3 regions of the Streptomyces sp. NPDC104307 genome follow, and region 3 is predicted to be linked to each of the others. Evidence: riboswitches for the same ligand, from Rfam matches in the RefSeq annotation. Region 3 holds a riboswitch; each other region holds the start of a gene.
What was found. A riboswitch is a leader RNA that binds a small molecule or an ion and turns the genes downstream of it on or off. The one in region 3 is predicted to bind cobalamin.
Positions count from the first base shown of each region.

Region 1: linked by a shared signal. The riboswitch ahead of ACZ601_RS04945 (FecCD family ABC transporter permease) and the one ahead of cobN (cobaltochelatase subunit CobN) in region 3 are both predicted to bind cobalamin.
Region 2: linked by a shared signal. The riboswitch ahead of ACZ601_RS28730 (ribonucleoside-diphosphate reductase subunit alpha) and the one ahead of cobN (cobaltochelatase subunit CobN) in region 3 are both predicted to bind cobalamin.

Region 1 covers NZ_JBVJMU010000001.1:1,214,203-1,223,910, forward strand. The annotation lists gene ACZ601_RS04935 (ABC transporter substrate-binding protein) at 1-864, opposite strand, end outside; gene ACZ601_RS04940 (ABC transporter ATP-binding protein) at 880-1,662, opposite strand; gene ACZ601_RS04945 (FecCD family ABC transporter permease) at 1,662-2,771, opposite strand; cobalamin riboswitch at 2,874-3,019, opposite strand; gene ACZ601_RS04950 (MFS transporter) at 3,262-4,578, shown strand; gene ACZ601_RS04955 (TetR/AcrR family transcriptional regulator) at 4,636-5,229, shown strand; gene ACZ601_RS04960 (hypothetical protein) at 5,256-7,130, opposite strand; gene ACZ601_RS04965 (vWA domain-containing protein) at 7,127-9,708, opposite strand, start outside.
Region 2 covers NZ_JBVJMU010000014.1:79,316-89,023, forward strand. The annotation lists gene ACZ601_RS28725 (ribonucleotide-diphosphate reductase subunit beta) at 1-250, opposite strand, end outside; gene ACZ601_RS28730 (ribonucleoside-diphosphate reductase subunit alpha) at 250-2,646, opposite strand; cobalamin riboswitch at 2,787-2,909, opposite strand; gene ACZ601_RS28735 (GNAT family N-acetyltransferase) at 2,964-3,476, opposite strand; gene mctP (monocarboxylate uptake permease MctP) at 3,589-5,217, opposite strand; gene ACZ601_RS28745 (DUF3311 domain-containing protein) at 5,214-5,489, opposite strand; gene ACZ601_RS28750 (GntR family transcriptional regulator) at 5,736-6,506, opposite strand; gene ACZ601_RS28755 (extracellular solute-binding protein) at 6,788-8,071, shown strand; gene ACZ601_RS28760 (carbohydrate ABC transporter permease) at 8,170-9,162, shown strand; gene ACZ601_RS28765 (carbohydrate ABC transporter permease) at 9,159-9,708, shown strand, end outside.
Region 3 covers NZ_JBVJMU010000010.1:23,109-32,816, reverse strand. The annotation lists gene cobJ (precorrin-3B C(17)-methyltransferase) at 42-1,547, opposite strand; gene ACZ601_RS24090 (precorrin-8X methylmutase) at 1,550-2,176, opposite strand; gene cobG (precorrin-3B synthase) at 2,301-3,662, opposite strand; cobalamin riboswitch at 3,710-3,861, shown strand; gene cobN (cobaltochelatase subunit CobN) at 3,934-7,530, shown strand; gene ACZ601_RS24075 (vWA domain-containing protein) at 7,678-8,736, shown strand; gene ACZ601_RS24070 (cytochrome P450 family protein) at 8,901-9,708, opposite strand, start outside.

The DNA.
Region 1 (9,708 bases), on a different contig from region 3:
GCTGGTGTCCCCGTAGTTGTTGATGACGATCACCTCGGGGTCCCGCTCGACGACGGTCTCCCAGCCCACCGTCGTCCAGGTGTCCTTGAGGTCCTTCATGACGTGGTCGCCGCCGGCCCTGGTGATGATGTCGTGCGGTCCGGCGTAGGCACCCGAGGTCAGCGGCTTGTCGCGGCCGTCGTCGTAGAGGAACACCCTCGGCCGGTCGGCGCCCTTCAGGGCGGTCGCCTGCGCCTGGGCGACCTCCTTCCGGAACCGTGCGATCAGGGATTCGGCACGCTTCTCGACGTCGAAGATCTTCCCCAGGTTCCGGAGGTCGGTGTAGAGCGCGTCGAGCGGCGGCATCACCCCTCGCGCCTTCCCCTGCCCGTTGCGGCACGACTCGCTCAGCAGGTAGGAGTCGACGCCCACCTTCTTCAGGGCGGCCGGGGTGAATCCGTCCCCTTCGTTGAAGCCGTAGTTCCAGCCCGCGAAGACCAGGTCGGCGCGTGCGCCGAGGACGAGTTCCTTGTTGATCGTCTTCTTGGACAGCCAGGTGGTCTTCTTGTAGCCGCCCTTCCAGGGGACGGATGTCAGATCGCCCTTGTCGTCGGGCATCACATAGCCCGCCATATGGTCTTCGAGATCCAGGGCGAACATGATCTCGGTGATTCCGACGTCGTTGGTGACCACGCGCTGCGGGGCCTTCTCGTAGGTCTTCCTCTCACCGCAGTTCTCGACGGTCACGGGGTAGTGGCCCCCGGCGGCGGGTGCGCTCTTGTCGTCGTTCCCGTCCTGTGGGGTGATCTCGGCGCCGCAGCCACTGAGGGCCAGGACAGCGGTGAGGGCGAGGCCGATTGCGGCAGGACGTATCGGGCTGGGCATGGTGGCAGTGCTTCCTTAGGAACGGGCGACGGGGAGGAGACGGTCGAAGATCAGCTGTACGGCGCCGGTCTCCGGGTGCGGTACGCGGTGCGCCCGGACGCCGAAGACCTCGGCCAGCAGTTCAGGGGTGAGTACGTCGTGCGGGGCGCCCGAGGCGACGATCCGGCCGCGGTCGATGACATGGAGGACGTCGCAGTGGAGCGCGGCGAGATTGAGGTCGTGCAACGCCGTGAGCACGGTCAGTCCGCTGGCACGCACCAGGGCCAGTACCTCCAGCTGCTGGGCGATGTCCAGGTGGTTGGTGGGCTCGTCGAGCACCAGCGCGCGTGGCTGCTGCGCCATGGCGCGGGCGATCAGGACCCGCTGCTTCTCGCCTCCGGACAGGGTCAGGAAGCCCCGGTCGGCCAGGTGGCCTGCCCCGACCTCCGCCAGCGCCGCCTCACAGGTGCGCCGGTCCTCCTCCGACATGCGCGCCGTCGGTCCCTGGTGCGGCATCCTTCCCATCGCCACGATCTCGGCGACGGTGAAGTCGAACTCGTGACTCGACTCCTGGGGAAGCGCGGCCAGCCGACGGGCGCTCTCCCGCGGACTCAGGGCGTGCAGGTCCTCGCCGCCGATCCGGACGGTTCCGGTGGCGGGGTTCAGCGCCCGGTAGACGCAGCGCAACAGCGTTGACTTCCCGCTGCCGTTGGGCCCCACCAGGCCGACGAGCTGAGCGTCGCCCGCTCGCAGCGTGACGTCCTCCACCAGCCGCGCGCCGGCGATCTCGACCGTCAGCGCGTCGATGTCGATCCGCATCACGCACCCCCGAAGGTGTAGGAGCGGCGGCGCATGAGCAGGATGAAGCACGGCACGCCGATCATCGCGGTCAGCACGCCGAGCGGCAGTTCGGCCGGGGCGAGCAGCACGCGCGAGAGGATGTCCACCCAGATCAGCAGGACGGCGCCCGCGAGCGGTGCGACGGCCAGCAGACGGCGGTGATCCGCGCCGACCAGCATGCGTGCGGCGTGCGGGACCATCAGCCCGACGAAGCCGATCGCGCCGCTCACCGCGACCAGTGCCCCGGTGACCGCTGCGGAGACCAGGAACAGTTCCTTGCGCAGCCTGCCCGCGTCCACTCCCAGGGCGGCTGCGGTCTCGTCGCCCATCGCCAGGGCGTTGAGCCGGCGCGCCGACCACCAGAGGTGGGCGAGGCCGCCGATGGTGGCGCCCGCGGCGATCGGTACGGAGGACCAGGTGGCGCCCCCGAGGCTGCCCAGCATCCACATCATCGCGGAGCGGGCGGCCTCGCCCCGTTCCGCGGCGAACACCATGAACGTCGTGATGGCCGAGAAGCCGTAGTACATGGCCGTGCCCGTCAGGACCAGGCGCAGCGGGGTCAGTCCGCGCGCGGTGCCGGCGACCGCGTATACGAGCATCATCGCGAGGAGCGCGGCGACGAACGCCGCCGTGGACAGCGCCCAGACACCGAATGCGCCGAAGATCCCGAAGATGAGTACGGCGTTCGCGCCGACGGCGGCGCCGGAGGAGATGCCGAGGACGAACGGGTCGGCCAGGGCGTTGCGGACCATGGCCTGGACCGCGACGCCGATCGCGGACAGTCCGGCTCCGACGACCGCGGCCAGCACGGCTCGTGGAAAGCGCAGCTCCCACACGATGGTGTATCCGGCGACTTCGCCGGGAGCGATCCGCTGTCCCGTCAGGCCGGCCCACAGGTAGCGCGACACCTCTCCCCAGGAGAGCCCCGAGGCACCGATTCCGGCGCCGCAGACGAGGGAGAGCGGCAGCAGGACACACAGCGTGATCACCAGCAGGGGCAGGGGTACGCGGCGGGGAGGGGCGGGCCCGCCACCGGCGCGCGCCGCGCGCGAGGGCGGGGCGGGTATGCGTTCGAGGGGAGTGACCACGGTCGGATCGCTTTCACCTCAGGCCGTGCACCTGCACGATCGAAGGAGCGGCCCGGACGCGAGGCGCCCTGTGCAGCACCTCTCGCAGTCCACGGCGAATTGACAGGAGCCTTCACCACCGCGGGTAATCGGGCTCGCGGAGCCATCAGGAGGGCTCCGCCTACCGTTGCGGGTCAGCGCCGGAATTCGACCGGACTTCCCCCGCGGGGCGTGATCAGCTTACGGGTACGGCACGGCGCCCTCCTTTTCGCCCCTGAGCCCCGGGCGCCCCGGAGTACCCCCCGAGCACCCCTGAACGGCCCCCGACCCGACCCGGAGAAGCCCCTGACGGGAGCACCACACGGGCGACGGAGCACGGCCACCCCGGTCTGCTGCTCGGACTGGCGGCTGCCGGTGCGCGACCGCGTTTGACCTGAGTAGACCTGTCTGTCTAGCCTCTTTGAAGAAACTAGACAGACAGGTCTACTCAATGCTCTGGACGGGAATGGTCATGACGAATCCCTCGGTCGTCCCGATATCCAAACCGGCCCGCGCATCGGACGCGGCGCCCGCCGGCCCCGGATCCGTTGCCATACCCGCCGCCATATCCACTCGGGGCCGGCGGCTGCCGCCGAACGTGGCGCTGTACGTACTCGCCTCGATCACCATCTCGTTCCTGGCGGCCTCCAGCGCACCGACTCCGCTCTACGCGGTCTACCAGGCGGAATGGGGCTTCGACCCGATCACCACGACCGTGGTCTTCGGCGTCTACGCGGTGGCCGTGCTGCTCGGGCTGCTCACCATGGGCAAGCTCTCCGACCATGTCGGCAGGCGGCCGGTGCTGCTGGCCGCGCTGGCGGCGCAGGCCCTCTCGATGGTCGTGTTCACCACCGCCGACGGCGTGCCGGCGCTGATGGCCGCCCGGATCGTGCAGGGCCTGTCGACCGGCGCGGCGCTCGGCGCGATCGGTGCGGGAATGATGGACATCGACCGGCCGCGCGGCACGATCACCAACGCGGTAGCCCCGGGCATCGGCACGGCGACCGGCGCGCTGGTCTCCGGACTCGTCGTCCAGTTCCTGCCCGCCCCCACGCACCTGGTCTACCTGGGGCTGCTGGCGGTCTTCGTCGTCCAGGCCGTCGCCGTCGCGCTGATGGCGGAGACGGTGACCCGCAAGCCGGGGGCACTGGCGAGCCTGGCCCCGGAGATCAAGCTGCCGCGCGCCGTACGCCGCCCGATGCTGGTGGCCGCACCGGTGCTGTTCGCCGTCTGGGCGCTGGCCGGGCTGTACGGGTCGCTGGGCCCGTCCCTCGCGCGCCGGCTGACCGGTTCCGGGTCCGAAGTCCTGGGCGGGCTGAGCCTGTTCGTGCTCGCCGGGGTGGCCGCCGTCTCCGTACTGGTCCTGCGCAAGGCGGCGACCCGGACGGTGATGCTCACCGGCATCCTCGCGCTGATCGCCGGGGTGGCCCTCACCCTCGCCTCGATCCGCGGCTCCTCCCCCACCGGCTTCTTCGCCGGCACCGCCCTCGCGGGCGTCGGCTTCGGCAGCGGGTTCCAGGGCGGCATCCGTACGGTCATGCCGCTGGCCCGGCCGCACGAGAGTTCCGGGGTGCTGTCCCTGCTCTTCGTCATCTCCTACCTGGGGATGGGCGTGCCCACCGTGATCGCCGGGTTCCTCGTCGTCCACGCGGGCGGACTCGCCGCCACCGCGCAGGAGTACGGCGTCGCCGTGATCGTCCTCGCGGCGTTCGCGCTGCTCGGGCTGGTGCGCGGCGGCCGGGACGGGGCGGCGGTCCTGCCGGGCGAGCGGATCGGCGGCAGCGCCTGAGGGGTGGCCCCGGGCCGGGGCATAATGTAGACAGATCTGTCTGAAGGAGTGACCGCCATGGCGAGTGTCCGGAGCACCGCGAAGCCGTCGGCGCGCGAGCGCCTGCTCGCCGCCGCCGACGAACTGTTCTACGCCGAGGGCGTGCAGAGCGTCGGAATCGACCGGGTCATCGAGCACGCGGGCGTGGCCAAGGCGTCGCTGTACAACACCTTCGGCGGCAAGGAGCAGCTCGTCCGGGCCTACCTGGACACCCGGCACGCGGCCACCGCAGAGCGGATCACCCGGGCCGTCGCGGAGCACGACACGCCCCGCGAGCAGATGCTCGCGGTCTTCGATTCCCAGGGACGGCAGTTCGACCGGCCCGACTTCCACGGCTGCGCGTTCATCCGCGTCGGCGCGGAGGCCAGCCCCGGCGGACTGGTCCAGGAAGCGGCGGACAGCTTCCGCGGCTGGATGCGCGGACTCTTCACCCGCCTCGCCACCGAGGCGGGCGCCGCCGACCCCGACGCCCTGGGCCACCAGCTCCAGATCCTCTACGACGGCGCCGGCATCTCCGCCCTGATGGACCACGGCTCCGGCGTGGCCGCGGCCACCCGTGCCGCGGCGACCGCCCTGATCGCGGCGGCCACGGGCGCACCCGCCGAGGCATGAACGCCGCCCGGTACGCCCGCGGGCCCCTACCGCGAGCGTGACGGCGTTTCGCCGGCCGGCCGCGGGGCTCCCCAGGCCGCCGCGCACAGGGACTCGGCCACGGCAGCCGTATAACGGGCGGCCGCGAGCCAGTACAGGGCGAAGTCGTCCGTATCGGCAGGCAGGAGGCGGCCGAAGTGGTCCCGGTCGCGGCGGGCCGCAGAGGCGCACAGCGCGGTCAGCAGCCCGGCGGCCGTGTGGAGGCCCGCACGGCTGATGCGGCGGGTCTCGGCGGTGACGTCACCGAGCATGCCGAGGGCGGCCCGGCCCGCCGGGACCGTCTGTTCGACCCGGCGCTCCAGGAGGTAGAGGGGCGAGTGCGCGTCGGACTCCCCGGGCCGGCGCGACGCCAGGTGGACGGGGGCGGCCGGGTCCGGGAGGTCGGCGCGGCGCAGGCGGTCGAGGCCGAGGTCGATCGTGCCCTCGCCGGTGGGGTGCGAGCAGGCGAGAAGGGTGAGCCGGGGGTGAAGGGCGGGCACCAGGCGGCCGATGATCCTCAGCCGGGCCCCCGGCGCCGCAGCCAGCAGCATCAGGTTGTCGCGGTGGGCCAGCGCGGGATCGTCGTCGGCGACGGCGAGCCGGACGTCAATGCCGCCTTCGCACCGCGCGAGCAGGCAGGTGCCGCCGGACTCCCTTACGGCGCCGAGGAGTTCGACGTCCAGGAAGAGCAGGTCGCTGCCGCCGCCGTCCGGGTCCGCGTAGCGGGAGGTGGACCGCAGGGCGCGGGTGGCCTGTTCGGACGGCGGTGTCGCCCACAGAGCTGCGAGCGGCGGCTCGGTCCACGCCGCGCCCCGGGCGGTCACGGCCTTGACGCCCTTCCCCGCGCCCAGTCTGCCGTCCGGTGAGACCGTGGCACCCGAGACCGCCAGACCGGCCCGGCCCAGCTCCCGATGGGTGAGCGCGCTGTCCCCGAGGCGCACCGCCCGGTCGGCCACGCCCAGAGCGCGCCCGACGCCGCCGGGTGCCACGTCGCCGACCGTGCAGAGGCGGCCGTCGGCCCCGGCGACCCAGGTGCGGACGCCGCCGTGCCCCGAGTCCGTGACCACGGGTTCGGTGAACAGTCCGTACAGGCGCAGAGCACCGTCCGGGCTGTACGGACGGCGCGCCCGGCCCCTGACGGTGGCCAGCTCGGCCCCGGACGCCGCCGCCACCCGGTGTGCGGTGCCCAGGAGTTCGGCCAGCGCGGTGACGAGTTCCGCGGTGCGGTAGGACGGGTCCCCGGCGCGGGCCGCGCGCAGCAGCGTGACGACGGACAGCGCGGCGCCCGCGACGCGCGGCAGCTGCCGGAGCCTGGCGGTGTGCGCGGCACGGAGGAGGGCCGCCTGGGTGACGGCACCGGCCCCGTCGACACCGGCCTCCAGCACGGCGGCGCCCGCCGCCCACAGGGCGTCGGCCGCTCCACGCTGGGCGGGGCTCGCCACCTCGGGCGGGGCGGCGGGGTCCGGGGTGGCGGTGGCCGCCGTGGGCGCGTGGTTCGTTACGGGGGTGGGGCCCGTCGCCGAGGCCGGGTCCGTCGCGGGGACGGGTTCCGGGGCAGCCGGGACCGGCTGGTCGGCGGGGTCCGGCACCGGGTCCGCCACGGGGGCGGCGCAGGCGGCGGCCGCGCGGTGGACGCATGCCGGGGCGAGGAGGCAGCCGCAGGTGATGGCGTCCGGCGTCGCCACCGCACCGCTCGGGGCATGCAGGCGCAACTCGGTCTCGTCGTCGACCTCGATCGTCACCGTGTCCCCGTCGCGGTATGTCGGACGGGCGCCGAGTTTGGTGACCGCGGCGTCCAGCCGCTTGCGCAGCCGGGGCGAGAGATCCTCCACCAGCGTGGCCGTGACCTCCGGCGCGACGGGTGGCAACTGAGCGGCGGTCATGCGGTCTTCTCCCCTATCCAGCGGGCCAGTTCGAGCGGGCTGAGGGCCGCCACGGGCATACCGGCGGCCACCAGCTGACCGGCGACGCCCGTCGAGTAGCGGGGCCGGCCGGCGTCGTCGAGGCTGGCGCACCCAAGGACGTGGCAGCCCGTGGTCACCAGGGCCCGCACCTCGGCCAGCAGTCCGCCGAGCGGCGCGCCCTCCTCGAAGTCGCTGATCACGACGACGAGGGTGCGCGAGGGCACCTCGATCAGGCTGCGGGCGTGCCGCAGCCCGGCGGCGATGTGCGTGCCCCCGCCCACGCTCACCTCCAGCAGGAGGGAGAGGGGGTCGTGAACATGGCCGGTGAGGTCGACGACCTCCGTGGAGAAGGCCAGGAAGTGAGTGCTAAGGGCCGGCACCCCGGCGAGCACGGAGGCGGTCAGCGCGGACCAGATCGTGGAGGCCTCCATGGATCCGGAGACGTCCGTGACCAGGATCAGGCGCCAGTCGGCCGACCGGCGGGCGCGGCTGCGGAACACCGGCTTCTCGGGGATCACCCGGACCGTTCCGTCGGCCGTCCGGCGGGCGGTGGCCAGGTTGGCGCGCAGCGTGCGCGGCAGGTCAAGACGGCCACCGGGGCGGCGGGTGGGCCGGGCCGTCATCGCACCGGTGAGGGCGGGGCGCAGCCGGGTGGCGAGCTGCCGGGTCAGTTCGCCGACCAGGCGGGCGACCAGGGGCCGGAGCGCCGCGAGTCGGGCCTCCGGGAGCCCACCGGCGTACCGCAGGATCGTCCTGAGCAGTTCCACGGAAGGGGTGGCGGCCGCCGGGTCGAGTTCGGCGAGGACGTCCTGCCGGCCTGCCCCGGCCGCGGCGGCGAGGACCTCCTCGCGGACGCCGGGGCCGAACAGCGCGGCCAGTTCCTCCGACCACTCGCGGACACCGGGGAACGAGGGTTCCCGGCCGCCGCCCGAGCCGCCACCGGGACCGGGCAGGCCGCCCCGGGATCCCTCCCCGTGTCCCGCACCGTAGAGCTCGTCCAGAGCGGTCGCCAGGCGGGCGGCGCCGGACGGCAGCCGGTCCGAGCGCCGGCCGAGCACGAGCCGCCACCGGTCGGCGGAGGCGAGGGTCCGCGTGGGGGTGGCGTCGGTGATGGGCTCGGGGGCGGCATCGGTGATGGGCGCGGTGGCCGGTGCGGGGGTGGACTCGGTTGCGGCTCCGCTGGTGGGGCAGGTTGCGGCGGGCAGCGGTGGGAGGCGGTCGTCGTGCGCGGGTGGCGGGACGGGCAGGCCGAGGCCGGTCAGGAGCTCGCGGGCCGCGAGGTCGGCGGCCGTCCGGCGGGCCAGCTCCGCCGGATCATCCGCGTCGAGGTCGTCCACCCGTTCGCCCAGCCGCTCCTCGACGGTGTCCAGCAGCCGGTCCCGGGCGGCCGGGCTCAGGGTGTCGAAGCCACCTCGCAGGGCCGGCAGCCGGGCCAGGAACGCGGTGTCGTCCAGCTCGACGACCCGGTGCAACAACGGGTCCAGGGCGCCGACGCCGACGGTCAGCAGCGGGCCCGCCACCGTCAGGACGCCGGTGAGGCGGGCGGTGAGCGCGGCCCGGGAGGCGCCGTCCACGGCTCCGTCCACCCAGGAGGCGACACGCCCCCCGAAGCTCTCTGCCTCTTCGTGGCCCGTGAGCACCCTGACCGCTCCGGCGGCCGCGGCGATCAACGGCGTCCCGTCCGCGGCCAGCCGGGCGAGGGCGTCGGTGAGCCGGATGCCGCCCACCCGGTCGGCCCGCTGGGACAGTTCGAGCAGCGCCCGCGCGTCCCCGGGCTCCTCCGAGCCGGTCAGTCCGTCGACCTGGCGGACCGCGGCCGAGGTCAGGAGTTCGGCCGCGTGCGCGGTGCGGGCGGCACGGGCGGCGGCGGTGGCATCCGGGTCCTGGTAGCCGTCGGACGCGGCCGGGCCCGGCAGGTGGCCGGCCGCGATGCGGTCCAGCAGGTCGAGCCCGCCCAGGAGTTCGGGAAGGGTGCCGCTCGCGGGGAGTACGGACGTCAGCTCCGTCAGCCGTTCATCGGCCAGGGCGGGGAGCCCGCACTCGGCGGCCTCCGTGAGGCCCCGGACGACCTGGGCGGCCGTCGGACCGTCCGCCGCGCACTCCGCCGCGTGCCGCTGCCGCAGCACGCCCTCGGCCGCCTGGACCGGGGTGACGCCGCGGGCCCCGGCCGCGGTGAGCATCGCGGCCGTCGCCGGGGTCCACCGCACCTGCCAGCGCGTGGTGAGCCCTTCGGTGCCCGCCGCGCCGGACACCCGCTGCTCCTGCGCGTAGGGGATGCCGCACACCGTCAGCCTGCGCAGCAGCAGTTCGCGACGCCCGTCCAGGGTGGAGCGCGCCGGGTCGAGCCGGAGGTCGCGCGGGGTCTTCTCGTGCGCGTCCTGCGGACCGGGGAGGGCGAGCGCCGCGGCCGCGGCCTCGACGGCGGGGGCCAGCCCGCTGCGCGGGGCGGCGGGGGCTGGGCGGCCGGTGCGGGTTCCGACGAGTACGCGTTCGAGGGCCAGGGCGACGGCGCGTCCCGTGCCGTAGGTCTCGCCGCGCCCCAGCACCGTCTGCACGG
Region 2 (9,708 bases), on a different contig from region 3:
TCAGCACGAGGTTGTTGGAGACGATCGAGTCACCGGTCGCGAAGAACGCGACGAGCCGACCGATCATGTGCTGCTCGCCCGGCGACAGCTTGGCGAGGTCGGCGACGTCGGAGTGCAGGTCGACCTCCTCCACCGTCCAGGTGTTCTTGATCGCGTCCCGGTAGCGCTCGTAGAAGTCCGGGTAGCGCATGGGCCGCAGGGTCAGTTCGAAGCCCGGGTCGAGCAGGTTCTTGTGGTCGTTGGTGCTCATTACTGGCAGGCCTCGCAGGACTCGGGGTTTTCGAGGGAGCAGGCGATCGCGTCCGCGTCGGGCGCGGCCGCCTGCTGTACGGGAATGGGGGCGGCGGCCGCGACCTGCCCGGACGCCGCACGGGCGATCCGGGTCGCCGGGCGCGAGCGCAGGTAGTACGTCGTCTTCAGCCCCTGCTTCCAGGCGTACGCGTACATCGAGGAGAGCTTGCCGATCGTCGGCGTCTCCAGGAACAGGTTCAGCGACTGGCTCTGGTCCAGGAACGGCGTACGGGCCGCCGCCATGTCGATCAGTCCGCGCTGCGGGATCTCCCACGCCGTGCGGTACAGCGCCCGCACGTCCTCGGGGATCCAGGCGAAGCCCTGCACGGAGCCGCTGGCCTCACGCAGCGCCTCGCGGGTCCGCGCGTCCCACACGCCGAGCCGCTTCAGCTCGTCCACCAGGTAGGCGTTGACCTGGAGGAACTCACCGCTGAGCGTCTCGCGCTTGAAGAGGTTGGAGACCTGCGGCTCGATGCACTCGTACACGCCCGCGATGGACGCGATCGTTGCGGTCGGCGCGATGGCCAGGAGCAGCGAGTTCCGCATGCCGGTCTTCGCGACCCGGGCGCGCAGCGCGTCCCAGCGCTCCGGCCAGTTCAGCTCGGTGTCGTAGTGGTCGGGGTGCAGCACGCCGCGTGCGGCACGCGTCTCGGACCAGGCGGGGAGGGGGCCCGACCGCTCGGCGAGATCGCAGGACGCCTCGTAGGCCGCGAGCATGATCCGCTCGGAGATCTTCGTGGAGAGCGCGCGGGCCTCTGCGGAGTCGAAGGGCAGCCGCAGCTGGAAGAAGACGTCCTGGAGGCCCATCGCGCCCAGGCCCACCGGCCGCCAGCGGGCGTTGGAGCGCCCGGCCTGCTCGGTCGGGTAGAAGTTGATGTCCACGACCCGGTCCAGGAAGGTCACGGCGGTGCGCACGGTGGCGTCGAGCCGCTCCCAGTCGATCGTGCCGCCGTCGACGAACGCGCCGAGGTTGACCGAACCGAGGTTGCAGACGGCCGTCTCGCCGTCGTCGGTGACCTCAAGGATCTCCGTGCACAGGTTCGAGGAGTGCACGACGCGGCCGGGCTCCGCGGTCTGGTTCGCGGTCCGGTTGGAGGCGTCCTTGAACGTCATCCAGCCCTGGCCGGTCTGGGCGAGGGTCCGCATCATCCGGCCGTACAGCTCACGGGCCGGCATGGTCTTGCGGGCCAGGCCCTTGGCCTCTGCCGCCCGGTAGGCGGCGTCGAACGCGTCGCCCCACAGGTCCACCAGCTCGGGCACATCGGCCGGGGAGAACAGCGACCAGGTGGAGTCCGCGTCGACCCGGCGCATGAACTCGTCCGGGATCCAGTGCGCCAGGTTCAGGTTGTGCGTGCGCCGCTGGTCCTCGCCCGTGTTGTCGCGCAGCTCCAGGAACTCCTCGATGTCCGCGTGCCAGGTCTCCAGGTAGACGGCGGCGGCGCCCTTGCGCCGGCCGCCCTGGTTGACCGCCGCGACGGAGGCGTCGAGCGTCTTCAGGAACGGGACGATGCCGTTGGAGTGCCCGTTGGTGCCCCGGATCAGCGAACCTCGGGCCCTGATGCGGGAGTACGAGAGGCCGATGCCGCCCGCGTGCTTGGAGAGGCGCGCCACCTGGTGGTAGCGGTCGTAGATCGAGTCCAGCTCGTCCAGCGGCGAGTCCAGCAGATAGCAGGAGGACATCTGCGGGTGCCGGGTACCGGAGTTGAAGAGGGTGGGGGAGGAGGGCAGGTAGTCCAGCCGGCTCATCAGCCGGTACAGGGCCGCGACCTCGTCCAGCGCGTGCTCCGAGTTGTCCTCCGCGAGCCCGGCGGCCACCCGCAGCATGAAGTGCTGGGGGGTCTCGACGACCTGGCGGGTGATCGGGTGGCGCAGCAGGTAGCGGCTGTGCAGGGTGCGCAGTCCGAAGTAGCCGAAGCGGTCGTCGGCGCCGTCGGTGAGCGCCTGTCCCACCAGGGCGTCCAGGGCGGCCGCGTGCAGCGTCACGAACTCGGCGGTGCGGTCCGCGATCAGGCCCTCGCGGTGTCCGACGGCGACCGAGGCGGAGAAGGACGTCGAGCCCTGCCCGGCCGCCTCGTCCGCGATGGAGCGGGTGAGCAGCCGGGCGGCGAGCCGGGAGTAGGCGGGGTCCTCGGAGATCAGGCCGGCGGCCGCCTCTGTGGCCAGCGAGCGCAGCTCGGCCTCGTCCGACCGGGCGTTGCGGCCGCGCAGCGCGGCGGCGGCGACGCGTCCGGGGTCGGTGTCGGGCAGATCCGCGGTGAGGGCGGTGAGGGTCCGCAGCAGTGCGGTGCCCGGTCCGTCGCTCGTGGTTCCCGTTGATTCGGCCGCTGAAACCGGATCGGCTGGCGCGATGGTCACGTGGTGCTCTCCCTCGCTCGGCTCTGGGCCGACGGGGGAGCGGGGGCAGCCGGGCGGAGCGGGGCCCGTTCGGGCAGCACTCCGTGCGGCGTCCACCGGCCCATCCACGAGGCCCGGACGTCTGGGCGTCCGGTTCGGTCGAGCCGGACGCGCTGTCGGCAGGTCCTCGGACTCGGGGTGCGCAAAAGCACACCGATCACACCGTTGCGGGACAGTTCCGGATTCGCACCGGATTTCCCTGCGGCGACAGCGAGCACGAGCATACATGTGGGGGCCGCCCGATGAGGCAGCCCCCACATGTTGTGTCGCGTGGCCGATCAGGAGACCGCCGGGAACTCCAGTCGGTACGTCAGCAGCGAGAGCCCCTCGATCGGATACCAGTCCCTTTCCGGGGTCCGGACGAAGCCGAGGCGCCCGTAGATCCTATGGGCCCCGCGCATGGCCGGCTGCGTCGAGAGGACGATTCCGGTGACCCCCGCGGTGGCCCGTGCGCGGTCGATGCAGGCCCGGACGAGCGCCTCGCCCGCCCCGGCCCCGCGGGCCTCCCGGGAGACCGCGAGCATCCGGAACTCGGCCTCGTCCGGCGTCGCGATATCGGCCCAGCGGTTGCCCGGCGGCGCGTAGGTGACCCCGCCGAGGACGCGGCCCCGGGCGTCCGTCGCGACGAGCACCTCGGCCTCCTCGGCCCGCCGGGGGACGTCGCGCAGCTGTACCAGGTACGGGTCGTCGGCGCCGTAGTCCAGCAGCCCGTCCCCGAGATAGGCCTCGGCGGTGATCTCGCCTAGGGCGGCGTACTCGGCGGGCTCGATCGGCCTGATGGTTATGTCCATGCACGGAAGTCTGCCGCACCTCCGGGCGGCGACGGCACGGGGTTTTCGCCGGACGTGCGAACGGGCCGCCGCACCCCACGTGCTGGGGGTGCGGCGGCCCGTGGCGCCGTGGTCAGTGACCGCCGGGCGCACCGGCCGTGGCCGGCGGGAGCTCCGTCTTCACGCCCGGGTCGCCCGCGTCCGCGGTGTAGTCGCCGGGAGAGGTCTCGTCGAGTCCGGCAGGCGCCTTCAGGGCGTTCAGGACGAAGGTGAGGACGACGGTCACCACGATGTTCAGTACGAACGCCGTCAGGCCGATGTAGCCGATCTCACCGATGCCCGGGATCTCCTTGGAAGACCCGCCGAAGTGCGCCTGGGTGGGACTGGCGACCCCGTAGGCGGCGGCCGTCCCGTAGACCATGCCGACCGCCCAGCCAGCGAGCAGCGCCCAGCGGTGGAACCAGCGGGTGAACAGTCCGCCGACCAGGGCGGGCATCGTCTGGAGGATCCAGATGCCGCCGAGCAGCTGGAAGTTGATCGCGACCGTCTTGTCCATGGTGAGGACGAAGGCGAGCGCGCCGACCTTCACCAGCAGCGAGACCAGCTTGGAGACCTTGGTCTCCTGCTCGGGCGTCGCGTCGGGCTTCAGGAAGTCCTTGTAGATGTTCCGGGTGAAGAGGTTCGCCGCCGCGATCGACATGATCGCCGCGGGGACCAGGGCGCCGATGCCGATGGCGGCGAACGCCACGCCCGCGAACCAGTCGGGGAACATGTCCTCGAACAGCTGCGGGATCGCCAGCTGGCCGTTGTCCACCTTGACCCCGGCGGCGATCGCCATGAAGCCGAGCAGCGCGAGCAGGCCCAGCATCAGCGAGTACAGCGGCAGGATCGTGGTGTTGCGGCGGATCACGTTGCGGCTGCGGCTGGAGAGCGTCGCCGTGATCGAGTGCGGGTACATGAAGAGCGCCAGCGCCGAGCCCAACGCCAGTGTGGCGTAACCCCACTGGCCGTCCACGCCGGGCGCGAGCGCACCGGTCGGCTTACCGCCCGGCGGGCCGTTGAACTTCTCCTGCGCGGCGGCGAAGATGTCGTGGAAGCCGCCGAGCTTGATCGGGATGTAGATGATCGCCACGGCGATGACCAGGTAGATCAGCCCGTCCTTGACGAACGCGATCAGCGCGGGCGCGCGCAGCCCCGAGGAGTACGTGTACGCGGCGAGCACCGCGAACGCGATCAGCAGCGGCAGGTCCTTGACGAACCAGTTGGTGTCCTCGCCGCCGCCGACGCCCATCACGTCCAGCACCGCCTGGATGCCGACGAGCTGGAGCGCGATGTACGGCATGGTGGCGAGGATGCCGGTGACCGCGACGGCCAGCGACAGCCCCTTGGAGCCGAACCGGCCGCGGACGAAGTCCGAGGTGGTGACGTAGCCGTGCTTGTGCGAGACCGACCACAGGCGCGGCAGGAAGGTGAAGATCAGCGGGTACACCAGGATGGTGTAGGGCACCGCGAAGAAGCCGGCCGCGCCGGCCGCGTAGATCGCCGCGGGCACGGCGACGAAGGTGTACGCGGTGTAGAGGTCGCCGCCGAGCAGGAACCAGGTGACCCAGGTACCGAAGGACCGTCCTCCCAGGCCCCATTCGTCGAGGCTGGCCTCGTTCTCCGCCTTGCGCCAGCGGGCGGCCATGAAGCCGACGACCGTGACGGCCAGGAAGAAGAAGATGAAGACACCGAGCGCGATGCCGTTCACGCCGTCCTTCATGCGGACGCACCCCCCTTGCGCGCGCGCTGGTCACGCTGCCACAGCTTGTACGCGATCATCGTGAGTGCGGTCGAGATGAGCACCCAGAGCATCTGGTACCAGTAGAAGAACGGGATGCCGATGAAGGTCGGGTCGATCTTGGCGTACGAACCCACCCAGAGCATCGCCACGAACGGCGCGATGAGGCAGAGCGCGATGACCACCCGCACGGGTGTGACCGTGGGTGGTGCCGCTCCTGGTTCCGCTGGCTTTCCTACTGGTTCTTCCGGCATGGCGGCGACTCCGTCCCCTCGCTGATCACCGATGTAATGCGCAGGAAATCTAGGCGAGGGTCCCGCCCAGCGTCACCCCCTGTCCGCATTGCGGTCCGGCAACGGTCTTCCGTCCGGTGGCCGGTGGCTGCGGCGGTCCTCGGTGTCGGGGAAGTGGTGCAGACCAATGACGGTACGAAGTCCCTGCCCGGAGCACGGAAAAGCCCTCGTGGAATCGCTTCCACGAGGGCTTCAGGAGTGCTGAGCTCAGTCCAGCGGGCGCTTGAGGCGGGCCACGAACTTGTAGCGGTCGCCCCGGTAGACCGAACGGACCCACTCGACCGGCTCGCCCTGCTCGTCCAGCGAGTGCCGGGACAGCATCAGCATCGGCAGGCCCACGTCCGTACCGAGCAGTCCGGCCTCGCTCGGGGTGGCGAGCGAGGTCTCGATGGTCTCCTCCGCCTCGGCCAGCCGGACGTCGTACACCTCGGCCAGGGCCGTGTAGAGCGAGGTGTACTTCACCAGCGAACGCCGCAGCGCCGGGAAGCGTTTGGCCGAAAGGTGGGTGGTCTCGATCGCCATCGGCTCACCGCTCGCCAGTCGCAGCCGCTCGATCCGCAGCACGCGGCCGCCGGCGGTGATGTCGAGGAGCCCGGCGAGTGTGTCGTCGGCCGTGACGTAGCCGATGTCCAGCAGCTGGGACGTCGGTTCCAGTCCCTGGGCGCGCATGTCCTCGGTGTACGAGGTGAGTTGCAGGGCCTGCGAGACCTTCGGTTTGGCCACGAAGGTGCCCTTGCCCTGGATGCGCTCCAGCCGGCCCTCGACGACCAGTTCCTGGAGCGCCTGGCGCACGGTGGTGCGCGAGGTGTCGAACTCGGCGGCCAGGGTCCGTTCCGGCGGCACGGGGGTGCCGGGCGGCATCGTGTCCGTCATGTCGAGGAGATGTCGCTTCAGCCGGTAGTACTTCGGAACGCGCGCGGTGCGCGTGCCCGCGCTCGCCCCCGTATCGTTCTCCGAACTGCCCCCGTCGACGCCCATGGTCCGCCTTCCCGACTGCTGCGCTGCTGCCGTCACCGGCTCCTCCGTCTGTCGCGGCTCACATGGTGGCACGGTCCGGTCACGGCTCGTCGCCCTCCCTCAGATGTCGGTCCTATAACGGACGCGAGTGCACTTCTTATACACCCTTGACACCCCTAAAGGTCTAGGCCAAGCTCCCGGTACTGGTCTAAACCATTAAAGACCAGGTTCCAGCCCCAGTAGTACTCGTCGACGCTATTTGTGCGGTGGGCGGGGGTTGCAGCATCCCTGAGGAGGGTGGCGTGAAGCGCAAGCTCATCGCGGCGATCGGCGTCGCGGGCATGGTGTTCGGCATGGCGGCCTGTGGTTCTGACGACGACAGCGGCGACGGCAAGAAGGCCGGTGCCGAAGGATACGCGGGCCAGACCCTGACGGTCTGGACGATGTCCGGCTCGAACCCGCCCGGTTGGACCAAGACGGTCACCGACGAGTTCGAGAAGAAGACCAAGGCCAAGCTGAAGATCGAAGTCCAGGAATGGAACGGTATTCAGCAGAAGGTCACCACGGCCCTCTCCGAGTCCAACCCGCCCGACGTGCTGGAGATCGGCAACACCCAGACCCCCGCGTACGCCAAGACCGGCGGCCTCGCCGAGCTCGCGGACGTCAAGAAGGAGATCGGCGGCGACTGGCCCGACTCGATCAACGCCCCCTCCGTCTTCGAGGGCAAGCAGTACGCCCTGCCGTGGTACTTCGGCAACCGCGTCGTCATGTACAACAAGAAGGTCTTCAAGGACGCCGGTATCACCGAGACGCCGAAGACCCGCGCGGACCTCTTCAAGGCCTTCGACGCCATCAAGAAGAAGGGTGACGCCGAGCCGATCTACCTGCCCGGCCAGAACTGGTACTTCTTCGACGGTCTGCTCGTCGGTCAGGGCGTCGAGCCGGTCAAGAAGGAAGGCGACAAGTACGTCTCCAACCTGGCCGACCCGAAGGTCGCCGCGGCCATGGACGTGTACAAGAAGTACCAGTCCTACTCCAAGGCCCCCAAGGACAAGGACGAGGCCACCCCGCAGCAGGCCGAGGTCTTCGCCAAGGGCAAGACCGGCGCCATCATCGCGATGGGCTACGAGGCCGGCACGGCCATCAAGGCCAACCCGAAGCTGGAGAAGGACATCGGCTTCTTCACCATCCCCGGTGAGACCGCGGACAAGCCCGAGGGCGTCTTCCTCGGCGGCTCCAACTTCGCCGTCGCCGCGGGCAGCAAGAAGCAGGACCTCGCCAAGGAGTTCCTGAAGATCGCCCTCAGCGAGGCGAACGACGGCGCTCTCGTCAAGGAGGCCGGCTGGACCCCGAAGTCCGAGGCCATGCAGAAGTTCGCCGTGGGCCAGCCCGCCGCCGAGGCCGCCGGTCCCGCCGCGGCCAAGTCCGGTGGCACGACGCCGCTGATCCCGGAATGGGCGCCGGTCGAGAACCCGCCGAACCCGATCAAGTCCTACATGACGCTGGTCCTGCAGGGTAAGTCGTCCGCCGACGCCGCCAAGAAGGTCGAGGGCGAGCTCAACAAGCGCCTGAGCCAGCAGCAGTAGTCGCAGCAGCGCGACACACTCCGGGGCGGCGGGCATCCACCCGCCGTCCCGGCTGTACGCACCGTTCCTGTAGGGCTCTGTTGGAAGTGATGACGAGCATGGCAGTAGAGACCAATCCGTCGGACGTGGCCAAGACAGCCACCGGCCGGGGGCACGGCGGGCAGCCACCCGCCGCACCGGGCGGGAAACCCAGGCGGAAGGTGGGCGCGGGGGCCGCGGCCTATCTGCTGCTCGTGCCCGCGCTCGCCGTGACGGCGCTCCTCCTCGGCTATCCCCTGGTGAAGAACGGCATGCTGTCGTTCCAGAACCTCAACATGGGGCAGATGATCCGGCACGCCACCGAATGGAACGGGTTCAAGAACTACAAGGAGATCCTCGGTGGTGAGGACTTCTGGCGCGTCACCGTCCGCACCGTCGTCTTCACCGGCGTCAACGTCGCGCTGATCATGCTGTTCGGCACGCTGATCGGACTGCTGCTCGCCCGCCTCGGCAAGCGGATGCGGCTCACCCTGATGCTGGGCCTCGTGCTCGCCTGGGCGATGCCCGTCGTCGCGGCGTCCACCGTCTACCAGTGGCTCTTCGCCTCACGGTTCGGCGTCGTGAACTACGTGCTCGACAAAATCGGCTTCCACTCCATGGCCGACTACAACTGGACCGGCTCGCAGTTCTCCACCTTCTTCGTGGTCGGGCTGCTGATCGTCTGGCAGTCGATCCCCTTCGTGGCGATCAACCTCTACGCCGCCACCACGACGATCCCCAAGGAACTCTACGAAGCCGCCTCGCTCGACGGGGCCGGCAACTGGAAGAGCTTCACCCAGGTGACGTTCCCCTTCATGCGGCCCTTCCTCTACGCCACGACCTTCCTTGAGGTCATCTGGGTGTTCAAGGCGTTCCCGCAGCTCTTCACGATCAACGAGGGCGGCCCCAACCGCCTCACCGAGACGCTGCCGATCTACGCCTTCGTCGAAGGGGTCGGAAACCAGCACTACGGCATGGGCGCCGCGATCTCGCTGCTCACCATCCTGATCATGCTGGGGCTGACCTCGTACTACCTCCGCATCATTCTCAAGCAAGAGGAGGACGAGCTGTGAAGCGCTCACTGCTCGGCCGCATCTGGCCCAACGCAACGGCGATCGTCCTCTTCGCCGCCTTCGTCTTCCCCGTCTACTGGATGTTCAGCACGGCGTTCAAGCCGACCGGTGACATCATCACCGAGACGCCGGTCTGGTTCCCGACCGACGTCACGTTCGAGCACTTCAAGACGGCGTACAACGCGCCCGACTTCCTCACGCTGGTCAGGAACTCGCTGACCGTCACGCTGCTCGCGGTCGTGTTCTCGCTGATCATCGCGCTCTTCGCGTCCTTCGCCCTGGCGCGGATGCGGTTCAAGGGCCGCAAGAGCATGATCCTCGTCTTCATGATCGCGCAGATGGCCCCGTGGGAAGTCATGGTCATCGCGATCTACATGCTGGTCCGCGACGCGGACATGCTCAACAGCCTGGTCCCGCTGACCCTCTTCTACATGGTCATGGTGCTGCCCTTCACCATCCTGACGCTGCGCGGCTACGTCGCCGCCGTGCCCAAGGAGCTGGAGGAGTCCGCCATGGTCGACGGGTGCAGCCGCCCGCAGGCGTTCG
Region 3 (9,708 bases):
GCGGCTCAAGCCTCCGGGTAGCGGCGGACGGAGACCTGGGCTCAGCCCTCCGGGTAGCGGCGCGGCGTCCAGACGATCTGCTCCCCGTCACCGCGCCGCACCCACCGCGTCTGCGAGGACCCGACGATCAGGATCGTCCGCATGTCGACCTCAGCCGGGTCGAGATCGGCCAGCCGGACGGTGCGTACGCTCTCGGCCGGTCCGCCGACGTCCCGGCCGAGCACGACCGGGGTGTCCGGCGAGCGGTGCTCCAGGAGCAGTTCGCGCGCCTTGCCGACCTGCCAGGTCCGGCTGCGTGAACCGGGGTTGTACAGCGCGAGCACCAGGTCCGCGGAGGCCGCTGCCCGCAACCGCTCCGCGATGACCTCCCACGGCTTGAGCCGGTCCGAGAGCGAGATCGTGGCGTAGTCGTGGCCCAGCGGCGCCCCCGCCCGTGCGGCCGCCGCGTTGGCCGCCGTCACGCCCGGCAGCACCCGTACCGGCACGTCCGCGTACCCGTCTTGGGAGGCCACTTCGAGGACGGCCGTCGCCATGGCGAAGACCCCCGGGTCCCCGCCGGACACCACGGCCACCCGCCGTCCGCGACGCGCCAGGTCCAGGGCGAACTCGGCGCGCTCCGACTCGACCTTGTTGTCCGAGCCGTGCCGGGACTGCCCCGGCCGGACCGGCACCCGGTCCAGATAGGTGGTGTAGCCGACCAGGTCGTCGGCGGCGGCCAGCACCCCGCGCGTCTCGGGCGTCAGCCACAGCGGCCCGGCGGGCCCCGTGCCGACCACGGCGACCTCGCCCCCGCCCGGAGTTTCCTCGGGACGCGGCGCGTCGATCCTGCTGGGCAGCACGGCGACCGCGAAGTACGGCACGGAGCCGGCGTCGATCCCGGCGAGCTCGCCCGTGCGCTCCCCGGCCATCGTGGCGCGCTCCACGTAACGGGCCTCGGGCAGCCGCCCCGACGCCTCGAAGGCGCGGCGCACCGCGGGGAACGTACGGCCCAGCTTCATCACCACCGCGGTGTCCGTGGCGGCGATCCGGGCGGTCAGCTCCTCCTCCGGCAGGGTGCCGGGCAGGATGGTCAGCACCTCCTCGCCCTCGACGAGCGGGGTGCCGAGCCGGGCGGCCGCCGCGCTGACCGAGGTGACACCGGGGATCACCTCGGTCGGGTAGCGGTCGGCGAGCCGCTTGTGCATGTGCATGTACGAGCCGTAGAAGAGCGGGTCGCCCTCGGCGAGCACGGCGACCGTGCGCCCCGCGTCGAGGTGGACCGCGAGGCGGGCCGCCGCCTCGGTGTAGAAGTCGTCCAGCGCGCCCCGGTAGCCGCCCGGGTGGTCCGTGGTCTCCGTCGTGACGGGGTAGACCAGGGCCTCTTCGATGTGGTCGGGGCGGATGTGTCCGGCCGCGATGGACCGGGCGATCGACCGTCCGTGCCGGGCGCTGTGATAGGCGACGACATCGGCCTCGGCGATGACCTGCACGGCGCGTACGGTCATCAGGGCCGGATCGCCGGGGCCGAGCCCGACTCCGTACAGCCGGCCGTTCTTCTGCTCGCTCACGCTTACTCTTCCTCGCTGGCGATCGCGTTGAGGGCGGCGGCCGCCATGGCGCTGCCGCCCCGCCGGCCGCGCACGATCAGATGGTCGAGCCCGGACGCGTGTGCGGCCAGGGCGTCCTTGGACTCGGCCGCGCCGATGAAGCCGACCGGCACACCGATGACGGCGGCGGGGCGCGGCGCGCCCTCCTCGATGAGTTCGAGCAGCCGGAACAGGGCGGTGGGCGCGTTGCCGACGGCGACGACCGCGCCGTCCAGCCGATCGCGCCACAGCTCCAGGGCGGCCGCGCTGCGGGTGGTGCCGAGTTCCGCCGCGAGACCGGGCACCGCTGGGTCCGACAGGGTGCACACGACCTCGTTGCCGGCGGGCAGCCGCTTGCGGGTGACCCCGCTGGCGACCATGGCCACGTCGCACAGGATGGGCGCGCCGGCCCGCAGCGCCTCACGGGCACGGGACACCACGTCCGGGGTGAAGGCCAGATCGCGTACGAGGTCGACCATGCCGCAGGCGTGGATCATCCGGACCGCCACCTGGCTCACATCGGCGGGCAGTCCCGACAGATCGGCCTCCGCGCGGATCGTGGCGAAGGACTGGCGATAGATGGCCGGTCCGTCCTTCTCGTACTGGTGCACAGTGCTGTCGCTCTCTTCATCGGGCATGGAAGTCGGGCATGGAAGTCGGGCATGGAAGTCGGGCATGGAAGTCGGGCGTGGAATGGGTCGGTCGGGTCCGGGAGCGGTCGGCCGGTGGGAAAGGTCAGGTGCCGGGGCACGGGGCGGGGCGCTGCTCGTCCAGGCCGCCCCGGGCCGAGGCCACGGCTGCCGCTAGAGCGGCCGGGCTGTCGGCGACGGGCTGCGGGGCGTGCCGTTCACCGTCGCGCACCAGGGAGACCCGGTAGCCGTCCGGGGCGGCGACGACATCGACCCACGCGCCCCGCGGATGGCCGCACCGGCGTTCGCACCCCGACCAGTACACCGGCAGCGCGCCCACGGGCCCCAGGGCCGCTGTCGCCCCGGCCCGGACATCGGCGAGGGACTTGGCGCAGCCGGGGCGCCCGATGCAGGCCCCCACTCCGGTCCAGGGGGAGCGGGGCCCGGTGATCAGGCCGGCGGTCCCCAGAGCGTCCAGTGCCTCTGCGGCCCGTGCGCGCTCCACGCCCGGTACGACGACGCCGCGCCAGGGGGTCAGCCGCAGTTCGCCGCCGCCACCCTCCCCTTGCCGGGCGGCGCGGGTCAGCGCCCGCCACTGTTCCGCGCCGACGCGGCCCAGGGGTACGCCGACGCACAGCGCGACCGTCTCGTGCGGTCCGTCCACGATGCCGGGAGCGGGAGCGGGAGCCGCGGGCTGCGCGGGGTGTACGGGTCCGGCAGTGCGCGTGGCGCGGATTCCGGCCTGGCGCAACCGCCGGACCACCTGGTCCAGGAGGATCCCGACGTCCGCGCGCAGATCCGTCACCCGCCAGACGCCGGAGCCGCGCGCGGTGTCCAGGAAGGTCTCGGCGGCGATCAGCGCGGCAGCGGGAGCGTGCGCACCGGGTATCCGCAGCACGGATTCGGCCGGGCCGATCCGCAGAGCCGCGTCCCCGTCGGCCCGCGCCAGCAGCGTCACATCGGCGCCGAGCGCGTCCACATCGCCGCGGCCGTCGTCGAGCGCGAACAGGAACCGGCCCGACAGCTCGGTCGTCAGGTCACTCGCGCACACCAGCTCGTCCAACGCGGACAGCCACGGGCGGATGTCCCGCTGCCCCCGGCCGTCGAGCCCGGACAGCGGGGAGGCCACGATGTTGCGGACGCGCTCGTGGCGCTCGGAGGGCAGCAGCCCCGACTCACCCATGCGGGAGGCCAGTTCGCCGCCGCAGTCCGGCGGCAGACCGCGCAGCTGCACATTGCCGCGCGAAGTGAGATGCAGCTCACCATCGCCGAGCCGCTCCGCCAACTCCCGCACCACGTCGGCCTGCGCCGCGCTCAGTACCCCCCCGGGGATCCGGACCCGGGCCAGCGCACCGTCGTCCGCCCGGTGCAACCGCAGCGTGCCGGGGCAGGCGTCACCGCGGTCACGGACCGGCGCGGCTCCTGTGGGCACGGGCAAAGTGGCTGGCGGGGGCATGGCGGCGAGCATACCGACCATCTCATCAGATCCGTATGCCTCCCAGTTCTTGACCGCCCCTTACTATGCCTAGCGACGGGCCTTGCGGTCCGTAGTCGCCACAGACGGCGACAGGGGAGGAAGCCCGGTGCGATTCCGGCGCGGTCCCGCCACTGTGATCCCGGCCGCACCGGCCGGGTGAGTCAGGAACTCCCTTCCCCGTGCCACTCGGCCCGTCCGAGCAGGGGAGTCCCATTCCGACACCGCCCGGGGCGTGGATACCCCGAGGAAGGCCAGACGCCGCATGATCCTGCTCCTGTCGACGTCAGACACCGACCTGCTCAGCGCCCGCGCCTGTGACGGCCCGGTCGCCTACCGCTACGCGAACCCCTCCCGGCTCCCGCTCCAGGACCTCCCGCAGCTCCTGGACGGCACAGAGCTGGTCGTCGTACGCCTCCTCGGCGGGGTCCGCGCCTGGCAGGACGGCCTCGACCAGGTGCTGGCCACCGGCCGCCCCGTCGTCGTCCTCACCGGCGAACAGGCCCCCGACGCCCAGCTGATGGCCGCCTCCACCGTCCCGATCGGCATCGCCGCGGAGGCCCACGCCTATCTGGCACACGGCGGCCCCGGCAACCTGGAGCAGCTCGCCCGCTTCCTCTCCGACACCGTCCTGCTCACCGGCCACGGCTTCGAACCGCCCGCCCCGGCGCCCTCCTGGGGACCGCTGGAGCGCACGCCCCGCGCGACGGACGGCCCCACCATCGCGGTGCTCTACTACCGCGCCCACCACATGAGCGGCAACACCGCGTTCATCGACGCCCTGTGCGGCGCCGTCGAGGACGCGGGCGGCCGCGCCCTGCCGCTGTTCGTCGCCTCGCTGCGCACACCGGAGCCCGAGCTGATCGACGCCCTGCGGGCCGCCGACGCGATCGTGACCACGGTGCTCGCCGCGGGCGGAACCCGGCCTGCGGAGGCGTCGGCCGGCGGTGACGACGAGTCCTGGGACGCCGGCGCCCTCACCGGCCTCGACGTGCCCATCCTCCAGGCGCTCTGCCTCACCGGTTCGCGGTCCGACTGGGAGGACAACGACGAGGGCGTCTCGCCGCTGGACGCCGCGAGCCAGATCGCCGTCCCCGAGTTCGACGGCCGCCTGATCACCGTCCCGTTCTCGTTCAAGGAGATCGACGAGGACGGCCTGCCGGCCTACGTGGCCGATGCCGAGCGCGCCGCCCGGGTCGCCGGGACCGCCGTGCGCCACGCGCGGCTCCGCCACATCCCGAACGCAGACAAGCGCCTCGCGCTCGTGCTGTCCGCGTACCCGACCAAGCACTCCCGGATCGGCAACGCCGTCGGACTCGACACCCCGGCGAGCGCCGTCGCCCTGCTGCGCCGGCTCCGCGCCGAGGGGTACGACTTCGGTGACGAGGAGGTGCCGGGCCTCGCCTCCGGTGACGGGGACGAGCTGATCTACGCGCTGATCGAGGCGGGCGGCCACGACCAGGAGTGGCTCACGGAAGAGCAGCTGGCCCGCAACCCGGTCCGCATCCCGGCCGCCGACTACCGGCGCTGGTACGCGACGCTGCCGGCTGAACTCCGCGAGGCCGTCGAGGAGCACTGGGGCCCCGCTCCGGGCGAGATGTTCGTGGACCGCTCGCGCAATCCCGAGGGCGACATCGTCCTCGCCGCCCTGCGCCGGGGCAATCTGCTCATCCTCATCCAGCCGCCGCGCGGCTTCGGCGAGAACCCGATCGCGATCTACCACGACCCCGACCTGCCGCCCTCGCACCACTACCTGGCCGCCTACCGCTGGATCGCCGCCGCCGCGGACGACAACGGCTTCGGCGCCGACGCGATGATCCACCTCGGCAAGCACGGCAACCTGGAGTGGCTGCCCGGGAAGAACGCCGGGCTCTCCGCCGCGTGCGGCCCCGACGCGGCGCTTGGCGACCTCCCGCTCGTCTACCCGTTCCTGGTCAACGACCCGGGCGAGGGCACCCAGGCCAAGCGCCGCGTCCACGCCACCCTGGTGGACCACCTCGTACCGCCGATGGCCCGCGCCGAGAGCTACGGCGACGTGGCCCGGCTGGAACAGCTGCTGGACGAGCACGCCCAGATCGCGGCGATGGACCCGGCGAAGCTCCCGGCCATCAGGGCCCAGATCTGGACCCTGATCCAGGCCGCGAAGCTCGACCACGACCTGGGTCTCGAAGACCGCCCGGAGGACGAGGGCTTCGACGAGTTCATCATGCATCTCGACGGCTGGCTCTGTGAGATCAAGGACGCGCAGATCCGCGACGGCCTGCACGTCCTGGGCGGCGCGCCCGCCGGAGCCGACCGGGTCAACCTGGTCCTGGCGATCCTGCGGGCCCGCCAGATCTGGGGCGGCACCACCTCCCTGCCCGGCCTGCGCGAGGCGCTCGGTCTCGACGAGTCGGCGGCCACCCGCACCACCGCCGACGAGGTGGAGGAGCAGGCCCGCGCCCTGGTCCAGGCGATGGAGGACGCGCAGTGGGCGCCGGAGGCCGTCGCAGACGTCGCCGCCGGACACCCCGGGCCCGTCGCCGACATCCTCGACTTCGCCGCCCGCGAGGTCGTGCCCCGGCTGGCGGCCACCACCGACGAACTCGACCACTGCGTCCACGCCCTGAACGGCGGCTTCGTCCCCGCAGGCCCTTCCGGCTCCCCGCTGCGCGGCCTGGTCAACGTCCTGCCGACCGGCCGCAACTTCTACTCCGTCGACCCCAAGGCGGTGCCTTCCCGTCTCGCCTGGGAGACCGGACAGGCGCTGGCCGACTCCCTGCTGGAGCGCTACCGGACCGACAACGGCGACTGGCCCACCTCGGTCGGCCTGTCCCTGTGGGGCACCAGCGCGATGCGTACCGCCGGCGACGATGTCGCGGAGGCCTTCGCGCTGCTCGGCGTCCGCCCGGTCTGGGACGACGCCTCGCGTCGGGTCACCGGGCTTGAGGCGGTCCCGGCCGCCGAACTGGGGCGCCCGCGCATCGATGTGACGCTCCGCATCAGCGGCTTCTTCCGCGACGCGTTCCCGCACACCATCGGCCTCCTGGACGACGCGGTCCGCCTCGCGGCCTCGCTGGAGGAACCCGCGGAGCAGAACTACGTACGGGCGCACACCCAGGCGGACCTGGCCGCGCACGGCGACGAACGCCGCGCCACCACCCGTATCTTCGGCTCCCGCCCCGGCACCTACGGCGCCGGACTGCTCCAGCTCATCGACTCACGGGACTGGCGCACCGACGCGGACCTGGCCGAGGTCTACACCGTCTGGGGCGGCTACGCCTACGGCCGCGAACTCGACGGACGACCGGCCCGCGAGGAGATGGAGACGGCGTACAAGCGCATCGAGGTCGCGGCCAAGAACACCGACACCCGCGAGCACGACATCGCGGACTCGGACGACTACTTCCAGTACCACGGCGGCATGGTGGCCACCGTGCGCGCGCTCAAGGGCACCGCCCCAGAGGCGTACATCGGGGACTCCACCCGGCCGGAGACCGTCCGGACCCGCACCCTGGTCGAGGAGACCTCGCGCGTCTTCCGGGCCCGCGTCGTCAACCCCAAGTGGATCGAGGCGATGCGCCGCCACGGCTACAAGGGCGCCTTCGAGCTGGCCGCCACCGTCGACTACCTCTTCGGCTACGACGCCACGACGGGGGTGGTCGCCGACTGGATGTACGACAAGCTCACCGAGACCTATGTCCTGGACCCGGCCAACCGCGAGTTCCTCCAGCGCGCCAACCCCTGGGCCCTCCACGGCATCGCGGAACGTCTCCTGGAGGCCGAGTCGCGCGGCATGTGGGAGAAGCCGGACCCGGAGGTCCTCGCCGGTCTGCGCCAGGTCTTCCTGGAGACGGAAGGCGATCTGGAGGGCGAGGACTGAGCCACCGGCCGCACCGGCCGCCGTACGGATGAAGGGCCCCTGGCCGCTCGCGCGGCCGGGGGCCCTCGTCCGCGTCCAACTCCGTTGTCAGTGCCTCCCCATAGAGTTCAGATATCACTCGGGGAGCTTCGGAGAAGGAGCAGAAACGTGTCCGCCAACAGGATTCAGCACAAGGTGAATCACGTCGCGCTGGTCGTCGACTGTTCGGGTTCCATGCGCCCGCACCAGGGCCAGCTCATTCGTGTCGTGGACGAGTTCGTGGCCGGTTTGAAGGCCGAATCGGACAGCCTCGGCCATGAGACCCGGATCAGCCTCTATTCCTTCGATCACCGGGTGGAGAACCTGGTCTGGGACATGGACGTGAAGCATCTGCCGTCCATGCGGGGTCTGTACAGGGTCAACAACGGTGCCACGGCCCTGATCGAGGCCTCCTTGAAGTCCCTGGACGACCTGGGTCATATCTGGGAGGAATACGGCGAGCACAGCTTCCTGCAGATCGTGGTGACGGACGGCGAGGAGAACGCCTCCGGCGGCGACCGGCGGCACGACGGCGACATGGCCGTCCTCGGTCCCTGGCTCGACAGGATCACGGCGAAGATGGGCGGGCTCCCGGGCCACTGGACGTCCGCGATCCTGGTGCCGAACTCGCTGGCGAAGCGCACCGCCCAGAACTACGGCTTCCCGGCGGGGAACATCGCCATCTGGGACGCGGACTCCCAGGAGGGTGTCGAGGAGGCGATCGGCACCGTGCGCGCCGCCGCCACCAGCTTCCTGCGGGGCCGCGAGCAGGGCGTGCGCGGCACAAAGAACCTGTTCGCCGTGGGGCAGGACATATCCGTTGACGAGGTACGGGCGAATCTCGAACCGATACCGACCGACAAATACCGGCTCCTGAAAGTCGACAAGGAGATCGAGATCCGGCCCTTCGTCGATTCGCATCCGGGTGTGACCTACGAACGCGGCTCGTGCTATTACCAATTGGGCGCCCGGGTCCAGGTTCAGCCCGACAAGGAAGTCGTCGTGGTCGAGAAGGACACCGATCGCGCCTATACCGGTGACGCGGCGCGCAGCCTTCTGTTCGGTACGGGTATCCACGGGACGGTCTCGGTGAAGGCGGGGAACAATCCCGAGCTGGAGGTCTATGTGCAGAGCCGCTCCGTGAACAGGAAGCTCAAGCCGAAGACGCGTCTGCTCATCATGCTCTGAAATCTCGTGCGGCTCGTGCGGCTCGTGCGGTCCCCGTCGGCTCAGGTGGTGCCGGCCGCCGTCGGCCATGTGCTGCCACGGGCGTCCAGTCGCCAGGGGCGGGGGGCCGCCGGACCGCCCCCCGCCCAGGTGCGCCGTCAGAGGGGCAGCGGCCCCCGGCCCGGTCAGGCGGTGGCCGGCCGCAGCCGGACGGGCAGGGTCTGGTGGCCGTTGCTGATGAGGGAGTGCAGCGGCTTCAGCTCGGCCGCCGGCACGGCGAGTTCGAGGTCGGGGAAGCGCTCGAACAGCAGCCGCAGGGCCGCGGCGATCTCCATACGGGCGAGCGGGGCGCCGAGGCAGAAGTGCACGCCGTGCCCGAAGGCGAGGTGCTCGGAGGACGGCCTGGTGACGTCGAAGCGGTCGGCGGACTCGCCGTGCCAGTCGGGGTGGCGGTTGGCCGCCGCGTAGGAGACGAGGATCGCCTCTCCGGCCCGGATCGTCTGCCCGTCGGGCAGCGGCAGGTCCTCCAGCGCGCAGCGCAGCGGGAGGTGCTTGACGGCAGGTTCGTGCCGCAGGGTCTCCTCGACGACATCGCTCCAGTTGGCCCGGCCGGCCCGGATGTGGGCGAGCTGCTCGGGGTTGGTGAGCAGGGCCGTGATGCCGTGGTCGATCCCGTTGACCGTCGTCTCGTACCCGGCGCTGATCATCAGCAGCAGGGTGTCGCGCAGTTCGTCGTCGGCCATCGCGCTGCCGTCGCCCTCGGTGTCCCGGGTGGCGATGAGGAGCGAGGTCATGTCTTCGCCCGGCGCGGCGCGCTTGGCATCGATCAGTTCGTCGAGCAGCTTGTACAGGGCCGCCGTGTTCGCCGCGGCCTCATCGGCGGCGAGCGCGGTGGAGAAGACTCCGTCGACCACGCTGCGGAAGCCCTGGCGCTGGTCGTCGGGGACACCCATGAGCCGTCCGATCACGGCGATCGGCAGAGGATAGGCGAGC